Regions from separate parts of the Butyricicoccus pullicaecorum genome, predicted to be linked through region 1. Evidence: predicted binding sites of a transcription regulator. Region 1 holds the regulator's gene; each other region holds the start of a gene.
What was found. Region 1 encodes HrcA, which represses chaperone genes, less so after heat shock. Its sites were predicted from a motif close to TGTTAGCACTCNNNNNNNNNGAGTGCTAACA; they were not measured.
Positions count from the first base shown of each region.

Region 2: htpG (molecular chaperone HtpG) is a predicted target of HrcA. The motif match lies at 3,147-3,177, and genes of this name have one in related genera.
Region 3: B5F17_RS04500 (co-chaperone GroES) is a predicted target of HrcA. The motif match lies at 4,114-4,144, and genes of this name have one in related genera.

Region 1 covers NZ_NFKK01000002.1:72,239-82,964, reverse strand. Annotated here, with positions in the region: gene lepA (translation elongation factor 4) at 1-1,568, opposite strand, end outside; gene B5F17_RS02085 (hypothetical protein) at 1,886-2,290, shown strand; gene B5F17_RS02080 (BlaI/MecI/CopY family transcriptional regulator) at 2,527-2,889, shown strand; gene B5F17_RS02075 (M56 family metallopeptidase) at 2,901-4,067, shown strand; gene hrcA (heat-inducible transcriptional repressor HrcA) at 4,457-5,494, shown strand; gene grpE (nucleotide exchange factor GrpE) at 5,508-6,050, shown strand; gene dnaK (molecular chaperone DnaK) at 6,099-7,937, shown strand; gene dnaJ (molecular chaperone DnaJ) at 8,022-9,179, shown strand; gene B5F17_RS02050 (citrate/2-methylcitrate synthase) at 9,234-10,598, opposite strand.
Region 2 covers NZ_NFKK01000003.1:101,646-112,371, reverse strand. Annotated here, with positions in the region: gene modA (molybdate ABC transporter substrate-binding protein) at 1-161, opposite strand, end outside; gene B5F17_RS03700 (diacylglycerol/lipid kinase family protein) at 274-1,188, opposite strand; gene htpG (molecular chaperone HtpG) at 1,228-3,108, opposite strand; gene B5F17_RS03690 (AI-2E family transporter) at 3,248-4,384, opposite strand; gene B5F17_RS03685 (alcohol dehydrogenase) at 4,600-5,637, shown strand; gene B5F17_RS03680 (sirohydrochlorin cobaltochelatase) at 5,682-6,461, opposite strand; gene B5F17_RS03675 (precorrin-8X methylmutase) at 6,468-7,103, opposite strand; gene B5F17_RS03670 (cob(I)yrinic acid a,c-diamide adenosyltransferase) at 7,100-7,630, opposite strand; gene B5F17_RS03665 (cobyric acid synthase) at 7,623-9,134, opposite strand; gene cobD (threonine-phosphate decarboxylase CobD) at 9,124-10,191, opposite strand; gene cbiB (adenosylcobinamide-phosphate synthase CbiB) at 10,204-10,726, opposite strand, start outside.
Region 3 covers NZ_NFKK01000003.1:270,976-281,701, forward strand. Annotated here, with positions in the region: gene B5F17_RS04480 (ArsR/SmtB family transcription factor) at 1-268, opposite strand, end outside; gene B5F17_RS04485 (SPFH domain-containing protein) at 520-1,452, opposite strand; gene B5F17_RS04490 (NfeD family protein) at 1,472-1,927, opposite strand; gene groL (chaperonin GroEL) at 2,119-3,744, opposite strand; gene B5F17_RS04500 (co-chaperone GroES) at 3,794-4,078, opposite strand; gene B5F17_RS04505 (THUMP domain-containing class I SAM-dependent RNA methyltransferase) at 4,232-5,416, opposite strand; gene B5F17_RS04510 (MATE family efflux transporter) at 5,530-7,077, opposite strand; gene tgt (tRNA guanosine(34) transglycosylase Tgt) at 7,192-8,334, opposite strand; gene queA (tRNA preQ1(34) S-adenosylmethionine ribosyltransferase-isomerase QueA) at 8,362-9,390, opposite strand; gene B5F17_RS04525 (SpoIID/LytB domain-containing protein) at 9,454-10,726, opposite strand, start outside.

The sequences.
Region 1 (10,726 bases):
TTCTCCTTGAGCTTTTCGCAGATACGGCGTGCTCTGCCGTATGCCTTCTCGCGATGCGCGATGAAGGACAGGGCATCGACCTGATCGCCGTTGAGCAGCATATCGACCTTGACCAGATCGCTCTTGCGGTAGTCGCTCAGCTCATAGTCCAGCGAAGCGTAACCCTTGGTACGCGCCTTGAGGGCGTCGAAGAAATCATAGATGATCTCGTTGATGGGCATTTCGTAGTGCAGCTCGACCAGATTGGTGTCCAGATACTGCATATCCTTAAATACGCTGCGGCGCTCCTGACACATGGGCATGATATTGCCGACGAACTCCTGCGGGGTGATGATGGAAGCCTTGACGAAGGGCTCACGTGCCTCGTCGATGACTGCCGGGTCGGGATATTCATGCGGGTTGTCAATCATAACGGTCGTGCCGTCGGTCTTGACGATCTCGTAGACAACCGAAGGCAGCGTGGTGACCAGATCGAGGTCAAACTCGCGTTCCAGACGTTCCTGAATGATCTCCATGTGCAGCATACCCAGGAAGCCGCAGCGGAAACCAAATCCCAGTGCAACCGAGGACTCGGGCTCAAAGGACAGCGCTGCGTCGTTGAGCTGGAGCTTTTCCAGCGCGTCGCGCAGGTCGGGGTACTTGGAACCGTCCTCGGTGTAGATACCACAGTAGACCATGGGCTGTGCCTTGCGATAGCCGGGCAGGGCCTCGGGGGTCGGATTTTCTACGCCGGTGACCGTATCACCAACACGGGTATCTGCTACATTCTTAATGGATGCCGTGAAATAGCCAACCTCGCCGGCCGACAGCCCCTGTGTCGGGGACAGACCCAGCGGGTGCATATAGCCGCACTCAATGACCTGGAACTCAGCACCAGTCGCCATCATGCGCACCTTCATGCCCGGTTCCATGTGACCGTCCATCAAGCGCATATAAACGATAACGCCCTTGTACGGGTCGTACTGGCTGTCAAAGACCAGCGCACGCAGCGGTGCGTCCGGGTCGCCGGTCGGTGCCGGGATGTCGGATACGATGCGCTCGAGCACCTCGTGGATATTCAGTCCAACCTTTGCCGAAATCTCAGGTGCATCCTCGGCCGGAATGCCGATGATGTCCTCGATCTCCTGCTTGACGCGCTTGGGATCGGCTGCGGGCAGGTCGATCTTGTTGATGACCGGCACGATCTCCAGATTATCCTCAAGGGCAAGGTAGGTATTGCCCAGCGTCTGCGCCTCGATGCCCTGTGCGGCATCTACGACCAGCAGTGCGCCCTCGCACGCAGCGAGCGAACGCGAAACCTCATAGTTAAAGTCGACGTGACCCGGGGTGTCGATGAGGTTCATGTGATAGATCTCGCCGTCGTCCGCCTGGTAATCCATGCGCACCGCGCGTGCCTTAATCGTAATGCCGCGCTCTCGCTCGAGATCCATATTATCGAGCAGCTGCTCCTCCATCTCACGCTGGGTGACAGCCTTGCATTGTTCGAGCAGGCGGTCGGCCAGGGTGGATTTACCGTGGTCGATGTGCGCGATAATGGAAAAATTGCGGATATTTTCTTGTTTCTTCACACAAATACTCCTTCATGTAAAGTGATCGGGCGCAAAGATACGCGCCCTGATGTTCTTCTTTATTAGATAGGATACATTATATCAGAAAAAAACGCCTCTCACAAGAATTTCTCACCTTTACCCGCTGCCCGGAATGCCGAATTTGCGGCTTTTCGCGCCGGTTTTTTTGGTATTTTCCGCAGGAAAATGGTATTACCTTTGTGCAGGGCATACAAGTTTCCCGTCCGGGTTTGTCTGAAATCCCGATGGTTTAGCGCGGTGAAATATGCTATGATAGGTGTCGTAAATCGTCGATTTCAGTGAGGTGATCTGTACAAATGATTGCATATTTGATTCTAACCATCGTATATTTCCTCTGGACACGCGCACTGCTTCCCCGTTTGCCCGCCGATCTTGCCGGGTTGGCTGCGGTCGGTGTATTCAAATGGGTTCTGCTGTTCTTCATCGGTCTGACCTTTGCCCGTGCATTCTGCCGTTACTACCGTCTGCGCCGTCTGCCTGCGCTCATGCTGGTTGTGCTGGCATTGCTGTTCATCGTGTGCACGGCGTTCACTGCCGCACAGATCTTGCAGCCCTTCCTGTCCACCCTGCCCGCATGGCTCGTCCATCAGCCCGCGGCGCTCACCATCCCCATTGCCCTGTGCGCCGGTGCGAGCGTGAGCATGCTCTGGTGTGGTGCGACCTCGCCCAAGTACGTGTCCAAGCACGGCAGAGGCCATTAAAGCGCGTTGTCCACGAATTGTATCAGACCCATACCGCCGTCCGGTTCCCCGGACGGCATTTTTTATGATTGTGACCATTTGGTGTCGTTTATGTGAACTTTGCCGAAAGGCCTTGACCGGGTCAGACTATCGTGATAGTCTATATCTATACTATTGCAATAGTCCGTCGCAATCCGCATCCGTCCTGACGTCGGACGATGCGGCTCTTGCGCAAAACTCCAAGGAGGCCCCATCTTATGAAAGTGAAACTATTTGATTCCGAACGCAAGGTCATGGAGGTGCTCTGGCAGGGCGGTGAGCTGCCGGCCAAGGACATCGCCCGCGCACTGGCCGACTCGGTGGGCTGGAACAAAAACACCACCTATACCGTACTCAAAAAGTGCATCGAAAAGGGTGCTGCTGTGCGCGAAGATCCCGGTTTTCGCTGTCGTGCATGCATCACACGCGAGGAAGTCCAGCGACAGGAGGCGCACGAACTGGTCGACAAGCTGTTCGACGGCTCTCCGTCCTCTCTGGTTGCCTCTCTGCTGGGTGACAGCCAGAAGCTTCCCGATGAGGAAATCGAACGCCTGCGCGGTCTGATCGATGCGCTCAAATAAAGGATGTGCCTATGCTGATACAGTTTGTACAAAATAGCGGCGTTGCTGCCGGTCTGATTGCAGTCATCCTATTGCTGCGCCGTGTCCGCCGACTGCCTTCCGGCTGTCTGGACGCACTCTGGATTGCCGCCCTTGTACGTCTCTTCATCCCCTTTAATCTCCCCTCGCCTTTCAGCATCTATCGCCTGCTGGCGCATACACCACAGCCCGACACCCTGTCCACGTCTCTGACACAATCTACTGTCTTTGCTGTCAATCCCTTGTCTCCTATGTCTATTTTCGGAGTTGTATGGGCAATTGGTACCGCGTTTGCTCTGACACATCTGGCGCTGTCCTACCTTCGTCTGCTGCATATCTGCCGCAATGCACAGCCAGTTTGTGATCCATCGATCTTACAAGCTGTGCAGAACGCCGGTCTGCGTCGTCCGGTCTCGGTGCGTACCCATCCCTCAATTACCGTACCCTGTACGTTTGGGATTATACGGCCGGTCATCTTGCTGCCGGTCGATCTGGAGGCCCAAGAAGATGCGTCTATGCCCTACCTGCTGGCGCATGAACTGGCACACATCCGCCGTCTGGACTGCCTGCGCAAGCTCTTGTTTCAGGTTGTCCGCTGTGTGCATTGGTTCAACCCGCTCGTATGGCTGATGTGCCGTGCCGCTGGCCGCGATCTGGAGCGCGCCTGCGACACCACCGTTTTGGACACCCTTTCCGGCGATCAGCGCGCTGCCTATGCCGGTGCTCTGCTCAACCTCGCCCGTACCCCGCGCACCGCGCCCCTGTACAACACGTTCGGAACCAGCGACCTAGAAGAAAGGATTTATTCTATTATGACATTCAAAAAACGTTCTATGATCAGCGTCCTGATGACCGCTGCCGTTGTAATGACCACCACCTCGGCTTTCGCCACCAATGTTCCCGAGCAGAATCAAGCTGCCGTTTGCCAAACGGCAACCGTTGTGGCAAACAGCGAGATTTCTAAAAGCGCTGATGATGACAGAATCACAGTGACCATCACTTCCATTGACGCTTCCACCGACCCGATCGATGTGGAAAACTCTCTGGATGTCGTATCACGCGAGACTCTGCCCGACGGTTCGATTCGTCTGACCCTCAAAGACGGCAGTGAAGTCATCGCAATCAAGGCAGTACCTTCGACCGAAGCGACTGCAAAATAAATCGGGTTTGCTCGGCAGTACCACTGCCTTGAAAAACCGTCCCTGTATCTTTCCTGCCGCCGTTCGGTTCCCCGGACGGCGGTTTTTATCACAATTCAAGGGCCGACTCTGCCAGTATGCCGTCGTAATTTCTCTGCGCTGATTGGCAATAACATGCGTCGTCCGCTAATTTTTCTCGCTGTCGTCCGGTTCTGCCGAACGGCGGTCTTTTTTGACCTTTTCCTTATTATTTACATGCTTCGTGCGATCATTTACGATTTGTCCATATAGATTCACAAATAATTCACATAATACCCTTGACAGGAAGGGGCGGCAGTGGTAAATTAAGTTTAGCACTCAGAGATACCGAGTGCTAACAAGAACATCAGACATAAAGGAGCATTGGCAAAGTGGAGCTTTCCGAACGCAAACAGCAAATTCTCAAAGCGATCATTGCCGAATATATCCGCACGGCCGAGCCGGTCGGCTCCAAGGCGCTTGCCGCCCTTCCCGAGCTGTCCTTCTCCTCCGCCACCATCCGCAACGAGATGAGTGAGCTCGAGGAAATGGGCTACCTCGAAAAGCCGCACACCTCCGCCGGACGCGTCCCTTCCCACAAGGGCTACCGCTTCTACGTCGATCATCTGATGCGCCGCCCTGAGGTCTTCCCCGCCGGTCTGAGCGATCAAACCGCGCTGATGACCCTCAAAGAAAAGGAACTCGACCGCCTGATTCAGGAGGCCGGACGGCTCATCTCCTCGCTGACCGATTACGCCGCCGTCGCGGTCACCCCGCACCTATCGCGTGTGACCATTCGGCAGTTTGAGCTCATCCCGGTCAACGACACCACCTACGTCATCGTCATCCTCACTGACGCCAACGTGGTCAAGAACAAACTCGTTCACACCGCCGCGCCGGTCACCAAGGAACAGGCTGAGCTTTTAACCTACGTGCTCAACCAGACGCTGACCGCCATCCCCATGGCGCAGATCACCGCCGAGCGCTTCGACGTCGTCCGCCGCGCCGCAGGGCTGACCGCTCTGCTTGCACCGGTCGCCGAGTTCATTTCCGAACTGATCGAAGACTTGGGCAGTCAGAAGGTATTCCTCGAGGGCGCAAACAAGCTGCTGCGCTTCCCCGAATACCATGACACCAGCAAGGCGCAGACACTGCTCGCCTACATGAGCGATGACAAAAAGCACCTCATTCCCTTACAGAAAGAGATCGACGGCGTTCAGATCTTCATCGGTTCGGAAAACGGCGAAAACCCGCTGTCCGACACCAGCATGATCTACGCCAAGTATGGAATCGGCGACATTGGTCAGGGCATCATCGGCATCGTCGGCCCCACCCGTATGGATTACGCATCGCTGTCCGCACGGCTGTCCGGCTTCGCCAAGGGCTTAAACCGGCTGATCGCTGAAACATTCTACGACGAAAATAAATAACCGAGGTATTGCAATGGCAAACGAAAAGGAAAATCTCCAGACCGAAGAGGAAGTGGAGACCGTTCAGACCGAAGCGGCAGACGAAACCGCTGAGACTCAGGCAGGAACGGAAGAGAGCGCACTGAGCGCACTGCAGACGCAGTACGACGAGCTGAATGATCGCTACCTTCGCATGGCTGCCGAGTATGACAACTTCCGCAAGCGCAGCCGCGCCGAGCGCGACAGCGTACATGCAGAGGCCGTCGCTTACGCCGTCAAGGCGCTGCTGGCAACCGTCGATAACCTGTCCCGCGCACTGGCACAGCCCACCGAGGACGCTGCCTACAAGCAGGGCATCGAGATGACCTACAATCAGATGATGGAGAGCTTCCAGTCTCTGGGCGTCACCGAGATCGTCTCCGAGCCGGGCACGGTTTTCGATCCCAACCTGCACAATGCAGTCATGCACATCGATGACGACTCGTTCGGTGAGAACGTCATCGCGGAAGTCTTCCAGAAGGGCTTCCAGCTCGGCGACAAGGTCATCCGTCACGCGATGGTCAAGGTTGCAAACTAAAATTTGTTAAAAAAACATCTGTTTTTATTAGATAAGGAGTCTTGAATTATGGGCAAGATTATTGGTATTGACTTAGGTACCACCAACAGCTGCGTCGCCGTTATGGAAGGCGGCGAGCCGACTGTTATCGCAAACGCTGAAGGCGCTCGTACCACCCCGTCGGTTGTCGCTTTCTCCAAGACCGGCGAGCGCATGGTTGGCCAGGTTGCAAAGCGCCAGGCTGTTACCAACGCTGACCGCACCATCAGCTCGATCAAGCGTCACATGGGCTCGGATTACCGTGTTTCCATCGACGACAAGCAGTATTCTCCCCAGGAGATCTCGGCAATGGTTCTGCAGAAGCTGAAGGCTGACGCAGAGGCTTACATCGGTTCTCCGGTTACTCAGGCTGTCATCACCGTTCCGGCATACTTCACCGACTCGCAGCGTCAGGCAACCAAGGACGCTGGTAAGATCGCAGGTCTGGAAGTTCTGCGTATCATCAACGAGCCGACCGCTGCTGCACTGGCTTACGGCGTTGATAAGGAAACCGAGCAGAAGATCATGGTTTACGACCTCGGCGGCGGTACCTTCGATGTATCCATCCTGGATATCGGCGACGGCGTTCTGGAAGTTCTGGCAACCGCTGGTAACAACCACCTGGGCGGCGACGACTTCGACCAGCGCATCATGAACTGGATGGTTCAGGAGTTTAAGAACAAGGAAGGCATCGACCTGTCGGCTGACAAGATGGCTATGCAGCGCCTGAAGGAAGCTGCTGAGAAGGCAAAGATCGAGTTGTCCGGCATGACCTCCACCTCGATCAACCAGCCGTACATCACGGCTGATGCAACTGGTCCGAAGCACCTCGAGCTGACCCTGACCCGTGCAAAGTTCAACGAGCTGACCGCAGACCTCGTTGAGGCAACCATGGGTCCGGTTCGTCAGGCAATGAGCGACGCTGGCCTCCAGTCCGGCGATCTGGCAAAGGTTCTGCTGGTTGGCGGTTCCTCCCGTATCCCGGCTGTTCAGGAAGCTGTTAAGAACATCACCGGCAAGGAAGGCTTCAAGGGCATCAACCCCGACGAGTGCGTTGCAATCGGCGCAGCAATCCAGGGCGGCGTCCTGGGCGGCGAAGTCAAGGACGTTCTGCTGCTCGACGTTACCCCGCTGTCTCTGGGCATTGAGACCCTGGGCGGCGTATGCACCCGTCTGATCGAGCGCAACACCACCATCCCGACCAAGAAGAGCCAGGTATTCTCCACCGCAGCTGACAACCAGCCCTCTGTTGAGATTCACGTCCTGCAGGGCGAGCGTGAGATGGCTGCCGGCAACAAGACCCTTGGCCGCTTTACCCTCGACGGCATCGCTCCGGCTCCCCGTGGCGTTCCGCAGATCGAGGTTACCTTCGACATCGACGCAAACGGCATCGTAAACGTCTCCGCGAAGGATCTGGGCACCGGCAAGGAGCAGAAGATCACTATTACCGCTTCTTCCAACCTGTCCCAGGAAGAGATCGACAAGGCAATGCGCGAGGCTGAGCAGTTCGCTGCTGAGGACAAGAAGCGCAAGGAAGAAGTCGATGCACGCAACAGCGCAGAGCAGCTGGTATTCCAGTCTGAGAAGGCAATGAACGAGCTTGGCGACAAGATCAGCGCAGACGAGAAGAGCGCTGTACAGGCTGAGATCGATAAGGTGAAGGAAGCTCTCAAGGGCACCGACACCGAGATGATCAAGATGGCATCCGACTCCCTGTCCAAGAAGTTCGGCGAGATCGCGCAGAAGATCTACGCACAGCAGGCTCCGCAGGGTGACCCGAACATGGGCGGCCAGCAGGCCGGCGGTGCACAGGGTGCACAGGGCGACTTTGTGGACGCTGACTTCACCGAAGTGAAGGACGAGAAGTAAGACACACGGAACATAAGGCGGAAAGGATGTCCTGACATCCTTTCCGTTTTCCGCTGTCTATCCCACTGTGCGAGGTAAATCTACATGGCTGATAAAAGAGACTATTATGAAGTGCTTGGCGTGGCAAAGGGTGCGTCCGATGACGAGATCAAGAAGGCACACCGCAAACTCGCCAAGAAATACCACCCCGACTTAAACCGCGACAATCCGGAAGCGGCTGAAAAGTTCAAGGAACTCAACGAGGCTTACGAGGTTCTGTCCGATAAGGACAAGCGCGCAAAGTACGACCAGTTCGGCTTCGCCGGTGTTGACCCCAACTACGGCGCAGGCCAAGGCGGCTTTGGCGGCGGCTTCGGCGGCTTTGACATGGGCGATCTGGGCGACATCTTCGGCTCGTTCTTTGGCGGCGGCTTCGGCGGCAGCTCGTCCCGTTCGCGCCGCAATGCGCCCCAGCGCGGCGAGACCCTCCAGCAGCGCATCATGCTCTCCTTTGAGGAAGCTGCGTTCGGCTGTGAGAAGGAAATCACCATCAACCGCACCGAGTCCTGTGACGAGTGCGGCGGCACGGGTGCGGAAAAGGGTACTTCGGTCGAGACCTGCTCGAACTGTCACGGTTCTGGCGTCGTGATGCAGACCCAGCGCACCCCGCTCGGTATGTTCCAGACCCAGGGCGCTTGTCCGAACTGCCGCGGTACCGGTAAGATCATCCGCAAGCCCTGTAAGAAGTGCGGCGGCACCGGCAAGATGCGCAAGAGCCGCACGCTCAAGGTCAAAATCCCGGCTGGTATCGATGACGGTCAGTCCATCCAGCTGCGCGGTCAGGGCAACGCCGGCGTAAACGGCGGCCCGAGCGGCGATGTCATCGTCACCATCTCCATCCGTCCCCATCCGCTCTTCACCCGCGATGGCAACAACGTCATCTGCGAGATCCCGATCTCCTTCCCGCAGGCAGCACTCGGCGATACCCTGCAGGTGCCGACCATCGACGGTAAGGTCGAATACACCATCCCCGAAGGCACCCAGACCGGCACGGTCTTCCGCCTGCGCGGCAAGGGTATTCAGAACGTCAACGGACGCGGCCGCGGCGATCAGTATGTGCGTGTCAACATCGAAGTTCCCACCCATCTGACCGACCATCAGAAGCATCTGCTGCGCGACTTTGAAGCTTCCACCACCGATGAAAACCAGACCCAGCGCAAGGGTTTCTGGGATAAGGTCAAGGACGCATTCAAGGGCGAATAAGATAAATCCATACAAAAAGCAATCCCCCGATCGACGTTAGATCGGGGGATTTTTTTATCGCTCGCTGAGCGGAATATAGTCGTGTTCTTCGGCAACCGTCCGATAGGCCGGGCGGATGATCTTATCGACGTTGATAAGCTCTTCCAGGCGGTGTGCGCTCCAGCCGACGATACGTGCGATGGCGAACATCGGGGTATAGAGTTCATACGGCAGGTCGAGCATGGAATAGACGAAACCGGAATAGAAGTCCACGTTTGCGCTTACGCCCTTGTAAATGCGTCTTTCCTCGGCAATGACCTCGGGTGCGAGGTTTTCCACCATGGTATAGAGCGCGAAATCGCTGTCTCTTCCCTTCTCATGTGCGAGTTTTTCGACGAAGGACTTGAAAATCTGCGCACGCGGGTCGGAAATCGAATAGACCGCATGACCCATACCATAGATCAGACCCTTCTGGTCGAAGGCCTGACGATTCAAGATCTTGCGCAGGTATTCCTTGACCGCCTCCTGATCGGTGGGGTCGGATACATGCTGTTTAATATCGTCAAACATCTGCACGACCTTGATGTTTGCACCGCCGTGCTTGGGGCCCTTGAGGCTGCCCATCGCGGCCGCGATCGCCGAATAGGTATCGGTACCCGACGAGGTGACAACATGGGTGGTAAAGCTCGAGTTGTTGCCGCCGCCGTGCTCCATGTGCAGGACCAGCGCGAGGTCGAGCACCTGCGCTTCAAGGGGTGTGTATTTCATATCGGGACGCAGCATGCGCAGGAAGTTACCGGCGGTCGAGAGCGTATCGTCGGGGTAATGGATGTACAGACTGCCGCCCTTTTCGTAGTGATTGTAGGCGTGGTAAGCGTAAACCGCGATCATCGGGAATACCGAAATGAGCATCAGACACTGGCGCAGCACGTTGGGCAGACTGATATCGTCGGCATTGTTATCGTAAGATGCGAGTGTCAGAACGCTGCGCGACATCTTGTTCATAATGTCGTGCGAGGGCGCCTTCATAATGACGTCACGCGTGAAGTTGGTCGGCAGCGTGCGTCCCTTGGCCAGCAGAGACTTGAATGTCTCAAGCTCAGCCTTGTCCGGCAGTCGTCCGAACAACAGCAGATATGCGGTCTCTTCGTATCCCTTGCGGCCATCCTTCAGGAAACCGCGTACCAGGTCTTTGATATCATAGCCTCGATAACGCAGTTCGCCCGGAATGGGTACTTTGACGCCATCCACTTGCTTGCTGGAAATGATGGACGAAATATTGGTCAGTCCGGCCAGCACGCCCACGCCGTCCAGATCACGCAATCCGCGCTTCACATCGTATTCCCGATAGAGTTCGGTCGGTATATTGGTATGTTCACGACAGACGCCCGCCAGTGTCTCGATCTCCGGTGTAACTGTCAGCATTCCTTCCTGCGGCATTCTAGTTCTCCTCCTTTTGTATCACATTTGCTCTTTTGTACTTTATCGTATGAATATATAATACCACGCGATATCGACACTTTCATCTCAAAACCATCACATTTTCGTGAATAAATTATGAACAAAAA
Region 2 (10,726 bases), on a different contig from region 1:
TGATTCAGCGATTCTGTGAGCGATGCGGCTGCGAATACGGTTACTTCGGTGGGATCGGTCGATGCCGCAGCATTCGAAGCATCATCTGTCTGCGTATTGCTATTGCCGCAAGCGGTTAAAGTCATCGCTGCAAGACACAGTACTGCCAATCTTTTTTTCATGGAAAATCGCGCCCCTTCATTCGTTATATTTTTAAAAGTATAGCGATAGTATAACAAACAAAAATGCAAACTGCAAGCGTGATGAAATCAGAAAAATCGACTGATTGATTGCTCAATCAGTCGATTTTACGGTTTTTGGAGCAGTTAAAATGCTTAAAGCGCGGTAATTGTTGGAAATTCCCACTTTTTTGGTCGTTCCACCAAATTCTCCGTCCAGTGTCCAGGGAATCTCTTCGTCAGAGAAGATCTGGAGCTTGGATGCCTTGCAGCGCAAGAGGAATTTAGAATCCCCTTTTGATTGCATCAATTCATTAAAGATGGTCTGCCAATCCAGCGGATTTTTGGGCTGGCGAATCAATACAACCTCAAACAGTCCATCATCCATGCGGACATCGTGCGGCGTGAGTTCTTTAAACCCACCGATGGATGTGGCGTTGGAGACCATGCCATAGATGAGTTCATCTTCCAGACTTTGTCCACAGGAAGTCTCAATTCGAATATGATAAGGTTTTAAATGCGGCAGGGACTTGATGCCTTCCAAAATATATGCGGTTCGTCCAAGCAGATTTTTTTGTGCTTGCGGTGTGGTATAGGATACGTTGGTAAAGGCTCCGAACGCTGCAATATAGCAAAAATTGCGGTCGGCAAAGCGGCCAATGTCCACTTGCCGTATCACGCCGGTGGCAGCAATTTGTGCGGCTTCCAACGGATGCTTGGGAATACCCAAGCTGGAAGCAAAGTCATTTACCGTTCCCGCCGGAATATAGCCCAGCGGGATACGGTCGGTGTGCTGCAGAAGACCGGTCACAACTTCGTTGAGTGTTCCATCTCCACCTGCACACACAATGCGGTCAAATTGTGCCGCACGCTCTATGACAATATTGGTAGCGTCCAGAGGCTTTTGGGTTGTATATACTGTAACGTCGAACCCGGCTTTTACGAAGATATCGATACAGCCCAGTGCAGAATTTTGGATGGCACCTTTTCCGGCGTGCGGATTTATGATAAAAAGTAATTTTTGATTCATCTCATCCAATTCCTGTCCCTAACCTCTCGTGAATTGTGATTATACCAACAGTTCGCAGACGGTATTTGCGTAAGCAACCGGGTCTTCCAGCGGCAGACCTTCAATCAGCTGTGCCTGTGCATACAGAACAGCAGCATATTTTGCCAGCGTATCTTGGTTAGCGGTCTTGAGCTTCTGGAAGATCGGATGCTCTGCATTGAGTTCCAGAACACGTTCTGCATGGATTTTCTCCTGACCAGGCTGCTGATTGAGCACCTTTTCCATTTCCAGAGAAAGCATACCCTTGGTGGTCAGACAGCAGGGATGGCTCTTCAGACGGCTGGTGAACTGAACGGCAGTGACCTTTTCACCGAGTGCCTGCTTCATCGTATCCAGAACAGACTGATACTCCTTGGTCAGGGTTTCAATCTCTTCCTTCTCGTCCTGAGTTTCCAGATCCAGATCATCGTCAGAAATGGATTTGAATTCCTTGCCCTGATAGTCATGCATCATCTTCATGCAGAACTCATCAATGCTGTCGGTCAGGCACAGAACCTGATATCCCTTGTCGCGCAGACGCTCCATCTGCGGCAGCAGCTCGATCTTTGCCTTGGTTTCGCCGCATGCGTAATAAATATACTTCTGCTCTTCCTTCATCTGCTCGGTGTACTCTGCCAGAGACAGCATTTTATCCGAATCCGCAGTATGATACATCAGAAGATCCTGGAGCAAATCCTTGTGCATGCCATAATCCATGTATGCGCCATACTTGAGCTGCAAGCCAAAGGCCTGGAAGAACTTTTCGTAGTCCTCGCGCTTGTTCTTCATCATAGATGCAAGCTCGTTCTTGATCTTCTTTTCGAGCGCACCTGCGATGAGCTTGAGGTGACGGTCATGCTGAAGCAGCTCACGGGAAATGTTCAGCGACAGATCGGCCGAGTCGACCAGACCGCGAACGAAGCTGAAGTAATCGGGCAGCAGATCGGCACACTTGTCCATAATCAGCACACCGTTAGAGTACAGAGCCAAGCCCTTTTCGTAGTCCTTGGTGTAATAGTTCATAGGTGCATGGCTGGGGATATACAGCAGCGCATGATAGGTAACCGAACCCTCGGTATACATGTGAATATGGTGAATCGGGTCTTGATAATCAAAGAACTTCTGCTTGTAGAACTGGTTATAGTCCTCATCCTTCAGTTCGGACTTGGACTTGCGCCACAACGGAATCATGGAGTTGAGCGTGGTCAGTTCCATGTATTCTTCCCATTCCGGCTTTTCCGGATCGCAGCCTTCCTTCTGGCGCGAACGCGGCATTTCCATCTGAATGGGATAACGAATGTAATCAGAATACTTCTTTACCAGCTCCTGAATGCGGTAAGGCTCGAGGAACTCACTGTACTTGTCCCCTTCATTGTCCGGCATCAGGGTCAAAATGATATCGGTACCAACTTCAGCACGCTCTGCGGGTTCAATGGTGTATCCATCGGCACCGTCGGAAACCCAGCGGTTTGCAGTATCAGCGCCCTGTGCACGGGAGACAACTTCAACCTTGGATGCAACCATGAATGCAGCATAGAAGCCAACGCCGAACTGACCGATAATATCGATATCGTCCTGCTTGTCATTCTGCTGCTTAAACTGCAAGGAACCAGAATGCGCAATGGTACCCAGATTTTCTTCCATCTCTGCAACCGACATGCCGCAGCCGTGGTCAGATACGGTCAATGTGCGGGCATCTTTATCGATGGTAATAGTAATGGGCAGATTATCGCGCAGGATACCGGTCTGTCCCTGCTGCATTGCATGATAATACAGCTTATCGGTCGCGTCCGAAGCATTCGAGATCAACTCGCGCAGGAAAATATCCTTGTGAGAATAGATCGAGTGGATCATCAAATCGAGCAGTCTTTTCGACTCAGCTTGGAACTGTTTCTTTTCCATAATGAAAAACACCTCTGTGATGTAAATAAAATAAATGGGTTTAGCACTCTGACACCTCGAGTGCTAACGATATTATGATAATCCCAATGCACATAAAAATCAAGAGCCCATATTATCTTTTCACAGAAAGTTCAAGAACTCACCGCAGCTTGTCCTGTGGTACTTTTCGCTTGGCCAAACGATTGTAGGTATAGCGGCGAATGAGTGCATAGATGACCGAAAACAGCGGAATATTGATCAGCATGCCCAGAATACCCATGGTGCTGGCACCTGTGGTCACAGCGACCAGAACCCAAATGGACGGCAGACCAACCGAGCTTCCCACAACATGCGGATAGATGAGATTGCCTTCAATCTGCTGCAGGACCAAAAACAGGATGATAAACCACAAAGCCTGCATGGGATTGGCAATCAGAATGAGGAATGCACCGATAAAGCAGCCAAAGAATGCGCCGAAGATCGGAATGAGTGCCGTGAAGGCAATGACAACGCTAGTGACAGCTGCATAGGGAAAATGGAAGATCGACATGGAGACGAAGAACAGCATACCCAGAATGCATGCTTCTAAACATTGACCAGAAATAAAATTGGAGAATGTACGCTGGGTCAGACGCAGGATATTCAATGCAGTATCTACAGGGTGCTCCGGGAACCAGGCATACATGATCTTTTTGCACTGTGCAGCAAGCTTTTCTTTTTGCAGCAGCAGATAAAATGCAAAGATCAATCCAATAACGGCATTTGTCATGCCGCCGATAATGGAGGATGCAACAGAGAACGTATTATCCAAAAGATTACCGTTTTTGAGGAAATCCAGAAGATTTTGCAGCTGTTCCGTCCAGTTGATTTGACGCAGTGTATCAATTGAACTGTTTACATAATCGGTGATTGCCGGATAGCGTTCGATCAGATCATTTCCCCATTTTGTAATCTGGGCAATAAATCCCGGCATAGAGGCGCTGAGTGTGCCGATCGAGTTTGCGATTTGAGGTGCCACAATGAAAACCATCAGGGTAATGATGCCAACGATCAGCATGAGTGTGATCAGAAGGCTGATGGGGCGATGTAATTTGCGAAGAATAGAATGGTTTCTTGTGACTTTATCTGTGAATAGCGTATGTTCGATTGCCCGCATTGGTACATTGATGATAAATGCGATGGTACACCCAATCAAAAAGGGCATCAAAAACCGAAATATGGTGCTGATAGTTCCTGTCCATACGCTGATATTTTGCAGACCTAAAAATAAAATGATGCCAAAGGCAATCAAAAACATGAGATGCTGCATGTTTTTACGATTAAAATCCATTTTTGCTCACCTGATTTCCTTTCTATATGAATGGAGCAAACCATTATATGTTATTGTATCATTTCTCCCATAAAATTGTACATCTAAATTGTAAATAAAATATAACAATCTTCCCTTTGGGCGTCATGTGTGTGATAATAGAGTTATATAGATGGGAGGGTTATGATATGAGTCAGCAAACTATGCAGGCTGTTGTATTTCAGGCACCGGGAAAATTCGGTTTGGAAGAGCGACCGATTCCTCATCTGCAAAGCGAGACCGACGCAATTATACGTGTCACTTTGGCGTCAATTTGTACGAGCGATCTGCACATTAAACATGGCAGTGTACCGCGCGCAGTGCCAGGCACCATTGTTGGACATGAGATCGTGGGTGTCATCGATCAGCTGGGTGCGGGCGTTACAGGATTTTCGGTTGGTGATCGTGTTACGGTCAATGTAGAGACGTTCTGTGGAGAGTGTTTTTTCTGCCAAAGAGGTTGGGTTAATAATTGCACCGATCCGCACGGCGGCTGGGCTCTGGGATGCCGGATTGACGGCGGACAGGCGGCCTATGTTCGTGTTCCGTTTGCACAGAACGGATTAAATCACATCCCCGATGGCTTGACCGATGAGCAGGTCTTATTTACAGGAGATTTGCTGGCAACTGGCTACTGGGCGGCAAAAATCAGTGAAATTCAGTCAGGTGATACAGTTGCAATTCTGGGCGCAGGCCCGACCAGCTTGTGTACGCTGCAATGTGTACGCCTCTATCACCCGGGACATATTGTTGTTATAGATCCTGATACCGAGCGTTTACAGCTGGCAAAACAAATGGGAGCGGATTTTGTGATTGATCCGACCAAGGAAGACCCGACTTCCCTTCTGCACAGTCTGACCGATGGACGTGGGGCTGATGTTGTTTTAGAAGTTGCGGGAGCGAAGGATACGTTTCAGACTGCGTGGAAGATAGCACGTCCCAATGCGGTAGTGTGTGTTGTCGCAATGTATGATGAAGCTCAGATGCTGCCGCTGCCCGATATGTATGGAAAAAATCTGGTTTTCAAGACGGGTGGCGTAGATGCCTCGGACTGTCCGGTTATTTTAGAGCATATTGCACGCGGTGAAATTGATGTGACGCCGCTTTTGACGCACGTATATCCCCTATCGAAGGCGATAGAAGCGTATAAACTGTTTGAATCCAGACGAGACCATGTCATTAAAGTGGCGCTCAAGCCCTGAAAACAAAAAATCCTTCCTGCGTGTATGCAGGAAGGATTTTTTTATCAGATTTCGCGCAGTGCATCCTGACAGTGAGAAATGAACAGTTCACCAATGCCGGGAATGGTGCCAAGTCCGCGCAGAACGATTTCGACTTCGTACCCTTTTGCGGTCAGAATAGATTTCCAGCTGTCCTCTTCTTCTCCGGCCAGATCATTTTGGGCATGGTCACCCGCCACGATCATAAAAGGTGCAAGCCAGACCTTACGGATGTTGTGTGCACGTAAGCGTTTTTGTACGTAGTCGAGTGCTGGGAAGCCTTCAACCGTACCAACATAAACACGCTCTGCGTCTAAAAAGCGGAATGTGTTTTCAATCTGGCTGTATGCCGCATTGACGGCATGTTCGGTTCCGTGCCCCATATAGACATAGGCTTCATCGGCTGCGAGTGCGGGCATCTCACTAAGCAGCGCCTGACAGACTGTAATGTAATCTTCCTGTGAAGTCAACATGGGCTGACCAATCTTGACGGTCATCTGTCCTGCGGCCTGCCGGATTTGTGCACACATTTTTTCATATTCCAGACCGGGAATGACGTGCAGACTTTGGCAAATGACTTCTTCATATCCGGCTTCTTGCAGCTGCTCCATGAGCTCTGCAGGATTGGGAATATGAATGCCCTCTTCCCGTTCGATTTTTCGGATAATCATGCCCGAGGTAAATGCACGATAAAAGTCGTAACCCGGCATGGAATTGGCCAGAGACTGTTCCAAAACCTCAATGGCATGGCGGGCATCGGGATAGCTTGTACCAAAGCTGATAATTGCAAGTGCTCGTTTTGTCATAATCGGTTAAAAACCCTCTCTTTTTACCAGTTGATATTGCAAAGCATTGATAATTGCAGCGGCGACATTGCTTCCGCCCTTGCGGCCGCGTGCAATAATATAAGGTGTAGTTCCGCCAATAAACAGTTCTTTGGATTCTACAACATTGACAAATCCAACCGGAACGCCAACAACCAGTGCGGGATGGCATACACTCTGTTCAATCAGCTCATGCAGGCGAATCAGTGCAGTCGGTGCGTTGCCAATTGCAAAAATCAGAGGACCATCCAGTCTGGAAGCATGTTCCATGGAGACAATCGCACGGGTTACGCCACGCGACTTGGCTTCTTCAGCCACTTGTTTGTCTGCCATAAAGCAGCAAACTTGTCCGCCAAGACTGGACAGAATCGTTTTATTGATGCCAGACATTGCCATGTTGGTATCGGTAATGATAGTCGCACCATGAGACAGGGCATCTTTTGCCGATCCGATTGCATTCTCAGAGAAACAAAGATTGTCCGCGTAGTCAAAATCTGCTGTGGTGTGAATGACGCGCTTTACGACTTCTTCCTGACCGGCAGGAAAGGTGCGATCGCCTAATTCTTGTGTGATGATGGAAAAACTTTTCTTTTCGATGTCCGAAGGTTTTATGATAGGATTCACTGTTCAATACCCTCCCGTGCGGCAATACCGCGGTCAAATGGATGTTTGCGCTTGCAGATTTCGGAAATATAGTCGGCTTCGGCCTGTAAGCGCTCGGATGGATCGCGGCCGGTCATGACCACTTCTAGTGTGTCCGGCTTGTTTTGCAAGAACGAGAGAACACGTTCTTCTTCCAGGAATCCGCAGGTAATCGCAGCACAGACTTCATCTAGGATCAGTAAGAATGCATGTTCACGGACTGCAAATTGGGTTGCAGCTTCAAAAGTGCGTACAATCGCGTTCTTGGTCACTTCTTTTTCGGTGTCATTCATAGCAAAGGAGAACTTTCCAACCGGGTTTGCGGCCAGAACGGTTACCTGATCGAGCGCACCCAGAAAGCGACACTCTCCCGAGGTGCCATCTTTTAAAAACTGTGCAATGACGACCGGCTTACGATGTCCAATGCTGCGCAGCGCGAGACCCATGGCTGCCGTGGTTTTTCCCTTGCCGTCACCGCAATAAATGTGGACAAGTCCGTTTTCACGCATAATCTGCCTCCAAAATTTGATAGATGCGCTCCATGTCTAATGCCGACCGCACCATATCTGCGAGTTTATCGTATTGTTCTTCTTTATATTGTACCGGATCAAATACCGTAATATCGCTTGCAGATATTCCCTTTCGGGCGAGCAATGCTCGGATGAGCGGCTCCAGAACTTCCGGAGTATCCAGTACACCGTGCATATAGGTACCGTATGCATCCCCTGCACAGCATCCATCGGTGACAAGCTCGATTCCGCGCATGAGCTGCTGGAACGGTACGGCACCTTCAAGCAGCGTGGTATCACCCATGTGGATTTCATAGCCGACTGTTGGTACACCAGCAAGATTGTGGAAAATACCACCGGGAGATAAAATTTTTCCGGTTGCCTGCGTTGTTGTTTTCTGTGCGCGGAAGATGGTTTCCGTCGGGAGCAATCCCAAACCGGCGATACTGCCGCCGCCCTCTACGCCTTCGGGGTCGTGCAGATGACGTCCCATCATCTGATAGCCGCCACAGATACCAAGCACTGGTGTACCCTCGTGGTGCAGACGCTGAATCTTTGCTTCAAGCCCGGAGGTGCGCAGCCATTTCAGATCATCAATCGTACTCTTGGTGCCGGGAATGATGATGAAATCAACACCATCGAGCTGCTTTGGCGTGTTAACATAGCGAACAGAGACTGCGGACATGCGCTCCAGAGATGCGAAGTCGGTGAAGTTCGACAGATGTGGCAGACGAATGACTGCGATTTGCAGTGCGGCCTTGGAAGAATCCTTTGCAGTTAGACGCTCGGATAAACTGTCCTCATCATCAATGTCTAAATGTGCGTAAGGCACAACACCAACGACAGGCTTGTCCGTTAATCGTTCCAGATCAGTGAGTCCGGGCCGGAGAATTTCCAGATCACCACGGAACTTATTGATAATCAGACCTTGAATGCGATCTTGCTCGTCCGGTTCCAGAAGCTTTACCGTACCATACAGCGAGGCGAATACACCGCCGCGATCGATATCGCCTACGAGCAAAACAGGAGCATGTGCCATCTTTGCCATTCCCATATTGACCAGATCATCTTGTTTGAGATTGATCTCTACCGGGCTGCCGGCACCCTCAATTACGATAATATCATAGTCATTTGCCAGACTGTCGAAGGCCTGCTGAATAAAGGGGCGCAGCGCTTTTTTATCACTCCAATATTCTTTTGCAGTACGGTTTCCGATTGCTTTGCCGCAAAGAATGACTTGAGAGCCAACATCGCTGGTAGGCTTTAACAAGATAGGATTCATTCGAACATCCGGAGCAATTCCAGCGGCCTCTGCCTGCATTACTTGTGCACGGCCCATTTCTAGACCGTCGGCTGTAATATAGGAGTTGAGTGCCATGTTCTGCGACTTAAATGGAGCAACGCGATAGCCGTCCTGTTTGAAGATACGGCAAAGAGCTGCGGTTAGGATACTTTTTCCGGAATTCGATGCAGTTCCCTGTATCATGATTGTTTTAGCTGCCATGCGTCAGCACCTCCGAAATGGTTTGAATTAAAATTTGATTATCTGCATCCGATTTAACTGCAACACGGTAATAGCCTTGGCCGAGTCCGCGATAATTTGCACAGCTGCGAATCAAGACACCGTGCGGCATTAGGCGTTCTCGCAAGTTGTGACAGTCGGAGTAAAAAAGCAGATAGTTTGCCTCGCCGGGAAATATCTGAAGTCCGCAATTGGATAGTGCAGAGGATAGAGCTTGTCGTGATTTGGCGATTTCAGACGCAGTTTGCTCTTCCCAATCGGTGCACTCTAATGCAGCCACGCCACATGCTTGTGCAATTACCGAGACATTCCAAGGTTGACCGGAAGTGGATAACTGAGCGATTAAATCCACGTTTTTTGTCATACACCAGCCCAACCGCACTCCAGGAACGGCATACATTTTGGTAAATGCACGAACGATGATGAGACGATCATATTGATCTAGCCAGGAGCGCATTTCATGTGCGTGTGCATCCAGCAGAAAATCTCCAAAACATTCATCCAGAATGAGCCATGTCTGATGTGCTCGACACCGTTCAATAATTTGAACCAAAAGCTGAGGATCAATCGTGCAGCCGGTTGGGTTATTGGGATTACAGAGAATCAAGAGGGATAAATCATCTGTAATTTGATCCAGAATACGTGCGGTAACCCGGAACTGCTCCGAGGCACTTAATGTGAAAAAGTCGATGTCACATCCAGTAGGATGCAGTGCCATTTCATACTCGCCGAAGGTGGGCGCAGTCAGAAGTGCACGCGAGGGCTTGAGACAGGTGGCCAGACGATAAAAGATCTCTGCTGCACCGTTGGCACAAAAGAAATACTTGGGATCTAATTGCCAGCGCTGCCCCAACGCTTTTCGTAAAGCTCTGCAATGCGGATCGGGATACTGCGTGCAAAGATCGATTGCATCGTGCATTGCAGCACGTACACGAGCGGGAATTCCGCGCGGATTGATATTGGCAGAAAAGTCCAGCGGAGTCGTTCCGGGGAATTGCTCGCTGTAACTATACACATCACCGCCATGCTGATATTGCATGATGATTCTCCTTTACAACAAATTCACCGTACAGGCAATCCGAATCGCCGTGCCAAGCACCAACATGATGAGCGACGCACCGGTCATGAGTCGTTCTGCATAGGCGATATCATTGCGTGTGATCGGTCGGTCAGGGTCACCGATGAACGGCTTTTCCATTTTCTTTCCAAAGTACACGGCATCCCCGGCAAGCTGGATATGCAGCGCACCGGCACATACAGATTCGGTCTGCGCGGAATTGGGGCTCTTATGATTTTTGCGATCTCGTCGAAAGATGCGCAGTGCATTGCGATTATCGAAATGCAGCATACCCGCTGCCGCGATCATGCAGATTGCCGATATGCGAGCGGGAATAAAATTGAATACATCATCTACTTTTGCAGAAAATCTGCCGAAATACTCATATTTATCATTGTGATAACCGACCATAGAGTCCAATGTGTTGACCGCTTTATAGAGAAAACCGAGCGGAGCACCACCAATCAGCATAAAAATCATCGGAGCAATGACACCGTCTGTCGTATTCTCTGCAATG
Region 3 (10,726 bases), on a different contig from region 1:
CGACAACCAGACGCGCCTGTTTGAGAAAGCTGAGCTGATGTGAAATGGCCGACTGGGTCATACCCAGAAGATCGGCAATGTCACATACACACAGTTCGTGAATCGCCAGCGCGGACAGAATCCGCACTCGTGTTTTATCCGCAAATGCCTTGAAAAAATCCGAAGTCAATCGTGCAGTCTGCTCGTCCGGCATCCGGCATCCAACCTGCTTGACCGCTTCGCAGTGTACGCAGTTTTCTTCGCAGCACATCAGAGGTTCGTTCACCATAGTTTCACCTCATACCGTTCTACCCGGTCTCTCTCCGAGCCGGTATATCTATTATACACGATTCCCGCCCTGTTTTTCAAACATATTTTCTATTTTGTCCCCTATTCCGCGCATTTTGACAGTTTTCATCCTTTTAATGACATTTTTAGAGAATTTGTATTTTAGATATCTCACGTTTTGTATCATTCATATAAAGAAAGAAAACTGCTGGAATATAAAAAGTGCAGCTGAAATCAGCTGCACTTTTATGTTTATCGGTTGATTTTCTTATCTTCCTGAATCTGGTCGCTCGTAATGACTTCCTTAAGTCCAGCTGCCAGTCCTGCAAGACCCTGAATCTCAGACGGAATGATGATCTTAGTTGCCTTGCCGTCTGCCGCCTTGGAAAATGCCTCAAGTGCTTTCAGACGAATGATCGGATCGGTCGGTGCGGCATCATTCAGCATCTGGATGGAATCTGCCAGCGCCTTCTGTACGGTCAGCAGTGCTTCTGCCTCGCCTTCCGCTTCCTTGATCTTTGCCAGTCGCGTTGCTTCTGCGCGCAGAACCATGGACTCCTTCTCGCCTTCTGCAACCAGAATCTTGGACTGCTTCTCACCTTCTGCGGTCAGGATTGCCTCTCGACGATCACGCTCTGCCTTCATCTGCTTTTCCATCGACTCACGAATCGCAGTCGGCGGAATGATGTTCTTCAGCTCGACACGTCCCACCTTGATGCCCCAGGGATCGGTCGCTTCGTCCAGAATCGCACGCATCTTGGTGTTGATGATATCACGGCTGGTCAGCGTCTGGTCAAGTTCCAGATCACCGATGATGTTACGCAGCGTCGTTGCGGTCAAGTTCTCAATCGCTGCCATGGGATTTTCAATGCCGTAAGTATAGAGCTTCGGATCGGTAATCTGAAAATATACAACGGTATCAATCTGCATGGTAACATTATCCTTGGTGATAACCGGCTGCGGCTCAAAGTCAACAACCTGCTCCTTCAGCGTTACCTTGCGGACAATGCGCTCAAACAGCGGAATTTTTACATGCAAACCGGTGTTCCAGGTGCCCTGATAGGTGCCCAGACGTTCAATAATATACGCATGTGCCTGCGGCACGATGACAATGTTCTTTGCAATGATGATCAGAATGATCAGTGCCAGAATAATCCAACCAGCGATAGTCGCGATAGTAGCCATACTTGACCTCCTTACTTCTTCATACCTTATCGGTCGCCGGGACAGACTCGACAATTGCTTTCACGCCGACAATCTCTCGCACGCGTACAACACTCCCCTGCGCGATCGGTGCGCCGTCCGCCGAGCGTGCCGTCCAATACTGTCCCATAATCTTGATTTCACCCTGTGCTTGTGTGTTGTCAATCGCCTGTGTCACAATTGCCTGTTCGCCCAGAATACGATCGGCATTGGTGGCTGCTCCCTTCGGTTTGAGCACACGCCGCGCAAACGGACGAATCAAAAGCATAAAAATTGCAGACACGATGATAAATACCACCCACTGCACTGGCACAGAAGCGCCTAATGAAGCTGCGATCAGGCTTCCGACTCCGCCCAATGCAAACCAGACTGCATTGAGACTGAGTGTAATCGCTTCCACAATCAACGCCGCGACGATGACAAGAATCCAGCACACGTTGTCTGACAGCCAAAACATTCGAGTATCCCTCCTTTGAACTGGGTCGATCCTTTCACAAGTATCTTACCCGGCTGTTTATCGCTATTATACTGCACCGGTGTTAAAATGTCTATGCTTTCTGATATTGATACCAGATTGTCACCAAAAAAGGCGGCTGTCCATACGAACAGCCGCCTGAAAGTATTCTTTTGTACCAAATTATCTGGGAATTAGTACATGCCGCCCATGTCCGGAGCCGGAGCAGTCGGAGCAACAGGCTCCTTCTTGTCTGCAACGATGCTCTCGGTGGTCAGAACCATCGAAGCGATGGATGCTGCGTTCTGCAGAGCCGAACGGTTTACCTTGGTCGGGTCTACGATGCCGGACGGGATCATGTCGCAGAACTCTTCCTTGTAAGCGTCAAAGCCGAAGCCAACCTTACCAGAATTCTTGATGCGATCGAGTACAACTGCACCGTCTACACCAGCGTTTGCAGCGATCTGCTTAACCGGTGCTTCCAGACCACGCATGATGATCTGTACGCCGGTCTTCTCGTCGCCCTCAACCTCGCTCAGCAGCTTCTCAACTGCCGGGATTGCGTTGACGTATGCGGTACCGCCGCCTGCAACGATGCCTTCCTCAACTGCTGCACGGGTTGCATTCAGTGCGTCCTCAATGCGCAGCTTCATTTCCTTCATCTCAACCTCGGTTGCAGCGCCAACCTTGATGACTGCTACGCCGCCTGCCAGCTTAGCCAGACGCTCCTGCAGCTTCTCACGGTCGAAGTCAGAGGTGGTCTTCTCGATTGCATTGCGGATGGTTGTAACGCGAGCCTTGATCGCCTCAGAATCGCCAGCGCCGTCAACGATGGTAGTGGTCTCCTTGTTGACCTTAACCTGACGAGCCTGACCCAGCATCTCCAGAGTCGCGTCCTTGAGCTCGATGCCGATGTCCTCAGAGATTACAGTACCGCCAGTCAGGATTGCGATATCCTGCAGCATATCCTTGCGGCGATCGCCAAAGCCCGGAGCCTTAACTGCAACGCAGGTAAAGGTGCCGCGCAGACGGTTTACGATCAGGGTGGACAGAGCCTCGCCCTCGATGTCCTCTGCAATGATGAGCAGCTTGCGGCCCATCTTTACGATCTGCTCCAGGATGGGCAGCAGGTCAGCGATAACCGAAATCTTCTTGTCGGTGATCAGTACCAGTGCGTCGTCCAGAACAGCTTCCATCTTCTCGGTATCGGTTACCATGTAGGGAGTAACGTAACCGCGGTCAAACTGCATACCCTCAACAACCTCAGAGTAGGTCTCTGCGGTCTTGGACTCCTCAACGGTGATAACGCCGTCGGTGGAAACCTTCTCCATTGCCTCGGAGATCAGCTTGCCGATCTCGTCGTTGCCAGAAGAAACAGCTGCAACACGTGCGATATCAGCTGCGCCGTCTACCTTCTTGGACTGCTCAGCGATTGCCTTAACAGCGGTCTCAACAGCCTTGTTCATGCCCTTACGCATGACCATCGGATTTGCACCAGCAGCCAGGTTCTTCAGGCCCTCGTGTACAAATGCCTGTGCCAGCATGGTAGCGGTGGTGGTACCGTCGCCTGCAACGTCGTTGGTCTTGGTTGCAACTTCCTTAACCAGCTGTGCACCCATGTTCTCAAACGGATCGTCCAGCTCGATGTCCTTTGCAATGGTGACACCGTCATTGGTGATCAACGGAGCGCCGAACTTCTTTGCCAGAACAACATTGCGGCCCTTGGGACCCATAGTAACCTTAACGGTGTCGGCCAGCTGGTCGATACCATTCATCAGAGACTTGCGTGCTTCTTCGCCAAACTGAATCTGCTTCGCCATAACTCAATTACTCCTTACAATATCAAACAAATAATCAAATGGAATACGCTTACTCAACAACAGCCAGAATGTCACCCTGACGGACAACGATCAGGTCTTCGCCGTCAATCTTGACTTCGGTGCCGGAGTACTTGCTGGTGATTACCTTATCGCCAACCTTTACCTGCATGACAACTTCCTTGCCGTCAACGATGCCGCCGGGGCCAACCGCCAGAACCTCAGCTACCTGGGGCTTTTCCTTTGCGGAACCGGTCAGGATAATACCGCTTGCAGTGGTCTCTTCTGCTTCGACCATCTTGATGACAACGCGGTCAGAAAGGGGCTTCAAAGTCATAATCTATTCCTCCTAAAAGATTAGAATACAAAATCACTTAGCACTCAAAACGTCAGAGTGCTAATCCGGTTATTATGATACATCAAGTATACTGGAAACGCAAGTGGTTTTTTGAAGAATCTAACAAAAAATTTGTGAAAAATTTATGAATGCTTATCGACGTTCCCGCTTTCCGGAGTTTGGCACTTTGCTGTCTCTCCTGCCAAACGGTCGGCGCGCCTCCTGTGGACGGAAATACATATACAGATCACATTTAATCATGCCGTTATACAGCTTGCGGCGCTTGTCCGCCTGGTATCCATAAAAACGCTCGAATTCCGGGTCGGATGTCAGGTAATACTGGCGCAGTTCACTCTTTCCGACCGCACGGCCAACTGCATGGTAAATCGCCTGCGCACTCTCGCGGTCCATCAGGCGCTCGCCATACGGCGGATTGGCAAACAGGACACCGGACTGCGGATACACTCGCTTGGCTGCGTCTGCCTGCTCAAAGCGGATAAAATGTCCGACGCCTGCCTTCTTGGCATTTTCCTGTGCCAGCACCACGCACGCCGGGTCAATATCACTGCCGCACATGTCCAGCGTCAGATCGGTACGCACCGCTGCAATCGCCTGTTCACGCGCTGCCTTCCAGCGTGCATCTCCAACCCAGGACCACTTCTCCGCATCGTAAGTGCGCATGAGTCCGGGTGCACGATTGAGCGCAATCATGGCTGCCTCAATGGCAATCGTGCCCGAACCACAGAACGGGTCGATCAGCGCATCGCGGCCGCGCCAACGCGCCAGCTTGACCATCGCTGCTGCCAGCGTCTCACGCAGCGGTGCCGCATTGGCATTGGCACGATAACCACGCTTGTGCAGTCCCGAGCCCGAGGTATCCAGATAGATTTCTGCCATATCGTGCATGATCGAAAACTGCACCTGACAGCGGACACCCTTTTCCTCAAACCAGCTCACGCCATAATGTCCACCCAGTCGGGTGACAATCGCTTTCTTGATGATCTTCTGACAGTCGGGCACACTGTGCAGTTTGGAATCCAGTGCATGTCCCTTAACCGGAAATGCCGCATCTACCGGCAGAAAATCCTCCCACGGAATTGCCTTGACGCCTTCAAACAGCTGGTCAAACGTATCCGCCCGGAAAGCTGCCAGACGAATCAGCACGCGCTCGGCGCAGCGCAGATTCATATTTGCCCAGATCAGCGTATCCTCATCGCCGGTAAACAGGACGCGGCCGTTTTCCGCGCGTACATCGGTCAGCTTACCGCCAAAACGCAGTTCATCGGCAACGATTCCTTCCAATCCGAACAGCGTCGGACAACAAAACTCTAATTTCATCTTTCCACCTCAACATCTAAAACAGCGAGCATTCTGCAAAAGAAAGGCTCCTGTCCTGAGACAGGAGCCAATCACTTTTTCTGACCTCATAATACCTTGTTTCTGCCAAAAAGTCAATAGAACAGCATCAAATCATGCATCGGACGCCCGCGAACGGACAGGTATTTTTCGATTTTGATGTCAAACAGCCGCAGAAAGCACAGATACAGCGCGATCGAACATACCACCGCACAGCACAGTCCCATCCACTGGCCGCCCAGCCAACCGACAAAGAACGAATAGAAAATCCGCGTCCACAGCCATACCGCAAACCCACATAGCAGCGGTGCACCCAAAAAGCGCTGGAGGCGGATGACCAGAGCGCCGCAAGAAACCAATCGAATCAGGTTGCACAAAACCACATAGATCGGCGCGATGCACTGGGCAATCAGATAGCCATACACACGCAAATGCGGCTGTCCTGCCATGAGATATACCAAAATCAGTTGAAGTGCTTCACCGGACAATGCGCTCATGACCGTAAACTGTTGTCGTCCGATGCCGTTGAGCAGACAGCCAGTAATCATCTGGTAATAGCAAAAGATTGCAGACAGACCGATGAGCCAAAAATACCCGGTGGGAACAGCTCGATAAAAAAACAGTCGGGCGATAACCGGGGCAAGCGGCAGCAAGAGTGCGGTTGCCGGAATGCCCACGATGCCGGTCGCGAACAAACTCTGTGAGGTAAAATGCTGCAATCTGCTTTGATTGTGCTTGGAGGCGTATCGACTGGCCTGAGGCATGGCTACCGTGCACAAGGATGCCAGCAGCGCGATCGGCAAAAACATGATGGGAGATGCGATGCCCGAGACAATACCCAGTGCAGAAATGGCTTCGGTACGAGACAACCCTGAAGCGACCAGACGAGTCGGCAGAATGACCGCACCGGCAGACGCAATGCCATTGGTCACAAGCGCTGAGGCCGAGACCGGCAGGACAATCTTCCAAAACGGGTCTTTCCCGGTTGGCGGTGGACAATGCGCAGGCAAATGCAGTCCCCCATACATGTGTACCATCATCGCAGCACTGACGCACTCACTGATTGCCATGCCGGTGAAAATCAGCACAGCAATGCGTCCCAGATCAGCAGTCTGCTCAAAAGACAGCAGCACAATGGTCGCGCCGATGCGTACAATCTGTTCGGTCAGTTCACTTGCCGCCGCGTTATCCACGCGATTCATGCCGATCATGGTGGATTTGAGAATATTCTCAACGCCGGTCAGCAAAATACAGACCAGCATAATGGGCATGGCATCTACCGTGCGCCCATCGCCAAGCAACTCGGTGCCGATCCAATCCCGGAATCCGAGCAGGATGGTGCCTGCACACAGGAAAAAGCACAAAAAAGTACGTGCAGCTCGATACACCAGCTGTCGTACTGCTCCCGCTCGCCCTTGGGCACTCCACTCGGCTGACAGGCGGGTGCATGCCATCGTAACACCCGAAAGTGTCGCTGCGTGAATGACAATATACGCAGAAAACGCCAGACGATAAACACCCAGTCCCTCAGCTCCCGCAAACCGGCTGAGGAAAATACGATATACAAATCCCAAAAGCTGAAGGCCAATGTTGGAGACACAGAGCAAAAACAGCCTTCCCATGAAACTATCACACTTCCGCATGGACACGCCCCCTTTGTTCTCGTTCCAAGTATACGGGACCACGCTCCAAAAAAGACCAAACAAAAAGCGATGCAGAAAAGGTATCTGCACCGCTTGAATGTCATATATTTGAAATCAGATACGCTTAGCCAGCTTCTCGCTGTACTGTGCGCGGAACTCAGCAAAGGTTCCCTGATCCAATGCCTCTCGAATCTTAACCATCAGATTGTTATAGAACCACAGGTTATGCTGTACCAGAAGGCGCTGGGACAGCATCTCGCCTGCCTTGAGCAGATGACGGACATAAGCACGCGAGAACTTGCGGCAGGTCGGGCACTGACAGCCTTCTTCAATCGGACGGTCATCGGTCTGGTACTTCGCGTTATGGATATTCATAATACCGTCCCAGGTAAACAGGTGACCGTGACGTGCATTACGGGTAGGCATGACGCAGTCGAAGAAGTCAATGCCGCGTGCAACGCCCTCGATGATATTGGACGGTGTACCAACACCCATCAGGTAACGCGGCTTATGCTCAGGCGCATGCGGCAGAACAACATCCAGAATATGATACATCACATCTGTGCTCTCACCGACTGCCAAACCACCGATTGCATATCCGGGTAAATCTAGCTTTGCAATCTCCTCCATGTGTGCGATACGCAGATCATCATAGGTACCACCCTGGTTGATACCGAACAGTAGCTGATGCGGATTGACGGTATCCGGCAGACTATTCAGCCGTGCCATCTCCTCTTTGCAGCGTACCAGCCAGCGCGTGGTACGGGCACAAGAGTCCTTTACATACTCATAAGGCGCCGGATTCTCAATGCACTCGTCAAATGCCATCGCGATATCCGAACCCAGATTAGACTGGATGCGCATGCTCTCTTCCGGACCCATAAAAATCTTTCTGCCGTCTACATGCGAGTTGAAGGTCACGCCTTCCTCTCGGATCTTGCGCAGCGAAGCCAGCGAGAATACCTGGAATCCACCCGAGTCGGTCAGCATGGGGCCATCCCAGCGCATAAACTTATGCAGACCGCCCATCTGCTTTACAATCGCGTCACCCGGACGTACATGCAGATGATAAGTATTGGACAGCTCTACCTGACAGCCAAGTTCCTTCAGGTCAAATGCGTCAACCGCACCCTTGATTGCGCCAGCCGTTCCGACATTCATAAATACAGGGGTCTGCACCAGGCCGTGTGCGGTCTGAAACGCACCACGTCGTGCCTTACCCTCGGTTTTCTTTAACTCAAATGCTCCAATTTCCATTGTGTCACCTCTTGATCTGAAACTCTCTTACAAAAACAGCGTGCTATCGCCAAACGAGAAGAAGCGATACTCCTGTTCTACCGCAGTCTTATACATATCCAGCACCCGCTCGCGTCCGGCAAAAGCCGAAATCAGCATCATAAGCGTACTCTCGGGCAAATGGAAGTTGGTCACCAGATGATCGATGCACTTAAAGCGATATCCCGGATAGATGAAAATATCCGTCCAGCCAGACTGCGCACGTACCGTGCCGTCTTCCGCTGCAATGGTCTCCAGCGTGCGGCATGCGGTTGTGCCAACTGCAAATACATCATGTCCCTGCGCGTGTGTCTCGTTAATAATACGTGCTGTCTCCTCATCCATGGTATAGAACTCAGAGTGCATGATATGATCGGTAATCTCTTCCTCCTTAACCGGACGGAAAGTTCCCAAACCAACATGCAAAGTCACAAACGCGGTCTTTACACCCTTAGCACGAATTTCATCCAGCAGTTCCGGGGTAAAATGCAGTCCCGCAGTCGGCGCTGCTGCCGAGCCCGGTGTCTTGGAGTAAACGGTCTGGTAGCGCTCCGGGTCATCCAGCTTTTCCTTAATGTAGGGCGGCAGCGGCATGGTGCCCAGCTGCTCGAGCAGCTCAAGGAAAACGCCCTCATACTGGAAGCGAATCATGCGGTTGCCATCCTTAGGATTGACCGACTCAACCACACCGGTCAGCAGTCCATCACCAAACGACAGCTTGACACCCTCGCGGGTCTTCTTACCCGGTCGGGTCAGGCATTCCCACACACCGTCACCATGATCGGTCAGCAGAACGACTTCGATCGGCGTGGTACGTCCTTCGGCCTGTCCCATCAGGCGTGCCGGAATGACGCGCGAGTTATTCATAACCAAGCAGTCACCCGGCTTTAAATATTCAATCAGATCGTGGAAATGTCTGTGCGACAGTTCTCCCGTCTTGCGGTCCATGACCAGCATACGCGATGCGTCGCGCTGCTCCATCGGATGCTGTGCGATCAATCGCTCGGGTAAGTCAAAATAAAAATCACTCTTCTTCATAGTAAATCGGGCGGTTTCGCCCTGGTTCCTCCTTCGCTGTTTGTTCCCGTTCTATCTCAAACCTTACTTTACCGTAACGCCGGTAAAGTAGAACTGTAAAATCTGATTGTAGGTATATCCCTGTTCAGCCATTGCCTTCGCGCCGTACTGACTCATACCAACACCATGTCCCCAGCCGGTTCCGCTGAATGTATAGCTCGCTCCGGTTGCTGCCGGGTCTGCTGTATTCATGGTTGTCTGGCCACCAGACGTGGTCGTCGTAATGGTCTGGGTACCCGTTCCGGTCAGTGCAGTCTTGCCGTTTGCCGAACCAATCGCAGACACAGTGCCATTTCCCGACACTGCATACAAGCTGCCATCGGTTGCCCGGGTACCGTTTATGTACAGTCCACTTGCCGCAGAATTCGTAACTGCCTGCGTAGAACCCAGACCGTTCACCGTATAGCGAATGCTGTTGAGTCCCAGTACTGTACGGCATTTATCCTTGGACAGCACGACCTGCTTCCCGCTCGTATCGGTGATCGTGAGTTCATTGACATTGCCCACTGCGGTACGCTTTGTCACCTGAACCGACTGTATCGTACCAATCGAATATCCCGCGCTTTGCAGCTTAGACTGCACCTCAGCCGCAGTCAGCGTCACGCTCCACACGCCATTCGATGCCGCAGCCGTATTTTCATACGGGTCGACCTTGCCGGTCAGGTATGCATAGTTACCGCCCCAGACGTTAACCGAAGACTCGGTCGCACCGCCGTCCGACGAGAAGAAATATCCAACGACCTTTTTGTCATTCTCGTAAATATACTTTCCCTGTGTCTCATCGACTGCCGCGTCTGAATTTGCGGTTGCGCTGTTCGCTCCCTTATATACCTGACAATGAGTGCTGTTGCAGACATCAAACCCCTGGCTCTTATGGCGGTCCATCTGTCCGTCAGCATATGACCGTGCGCAGACAGCCTGCGCTTTGAGTGCTTCCTTGGGCCAGCTGGCCGACATCTCATACGGAATAACGCCCTTGATATAGTCCTCCAAACCGACATAGTTCACCACTGTCACAGCGTTGCCCGTTCGGGTATATACAAAGTCGCCGCGATACTTATATTTGTTAAACCAGGTCAGCGTTCCGCGCGGCGAAATGGCAAGTGTCGTCCCGCTCGTCTGATAGAGCACCTGTCCGGAATCGGTATCCAATACAGCCAAACCAGTTCCCTGCGGCTTGATCGTCAGTCGGGTCTGGCTCACGCTGGTCACCGCCGAAAACGATGTACCGTTCATGGTGTCGATATCATATCCCGTACCGTCAACATTTTGAAGCTGTGGTGCGGTCATTGCTGTC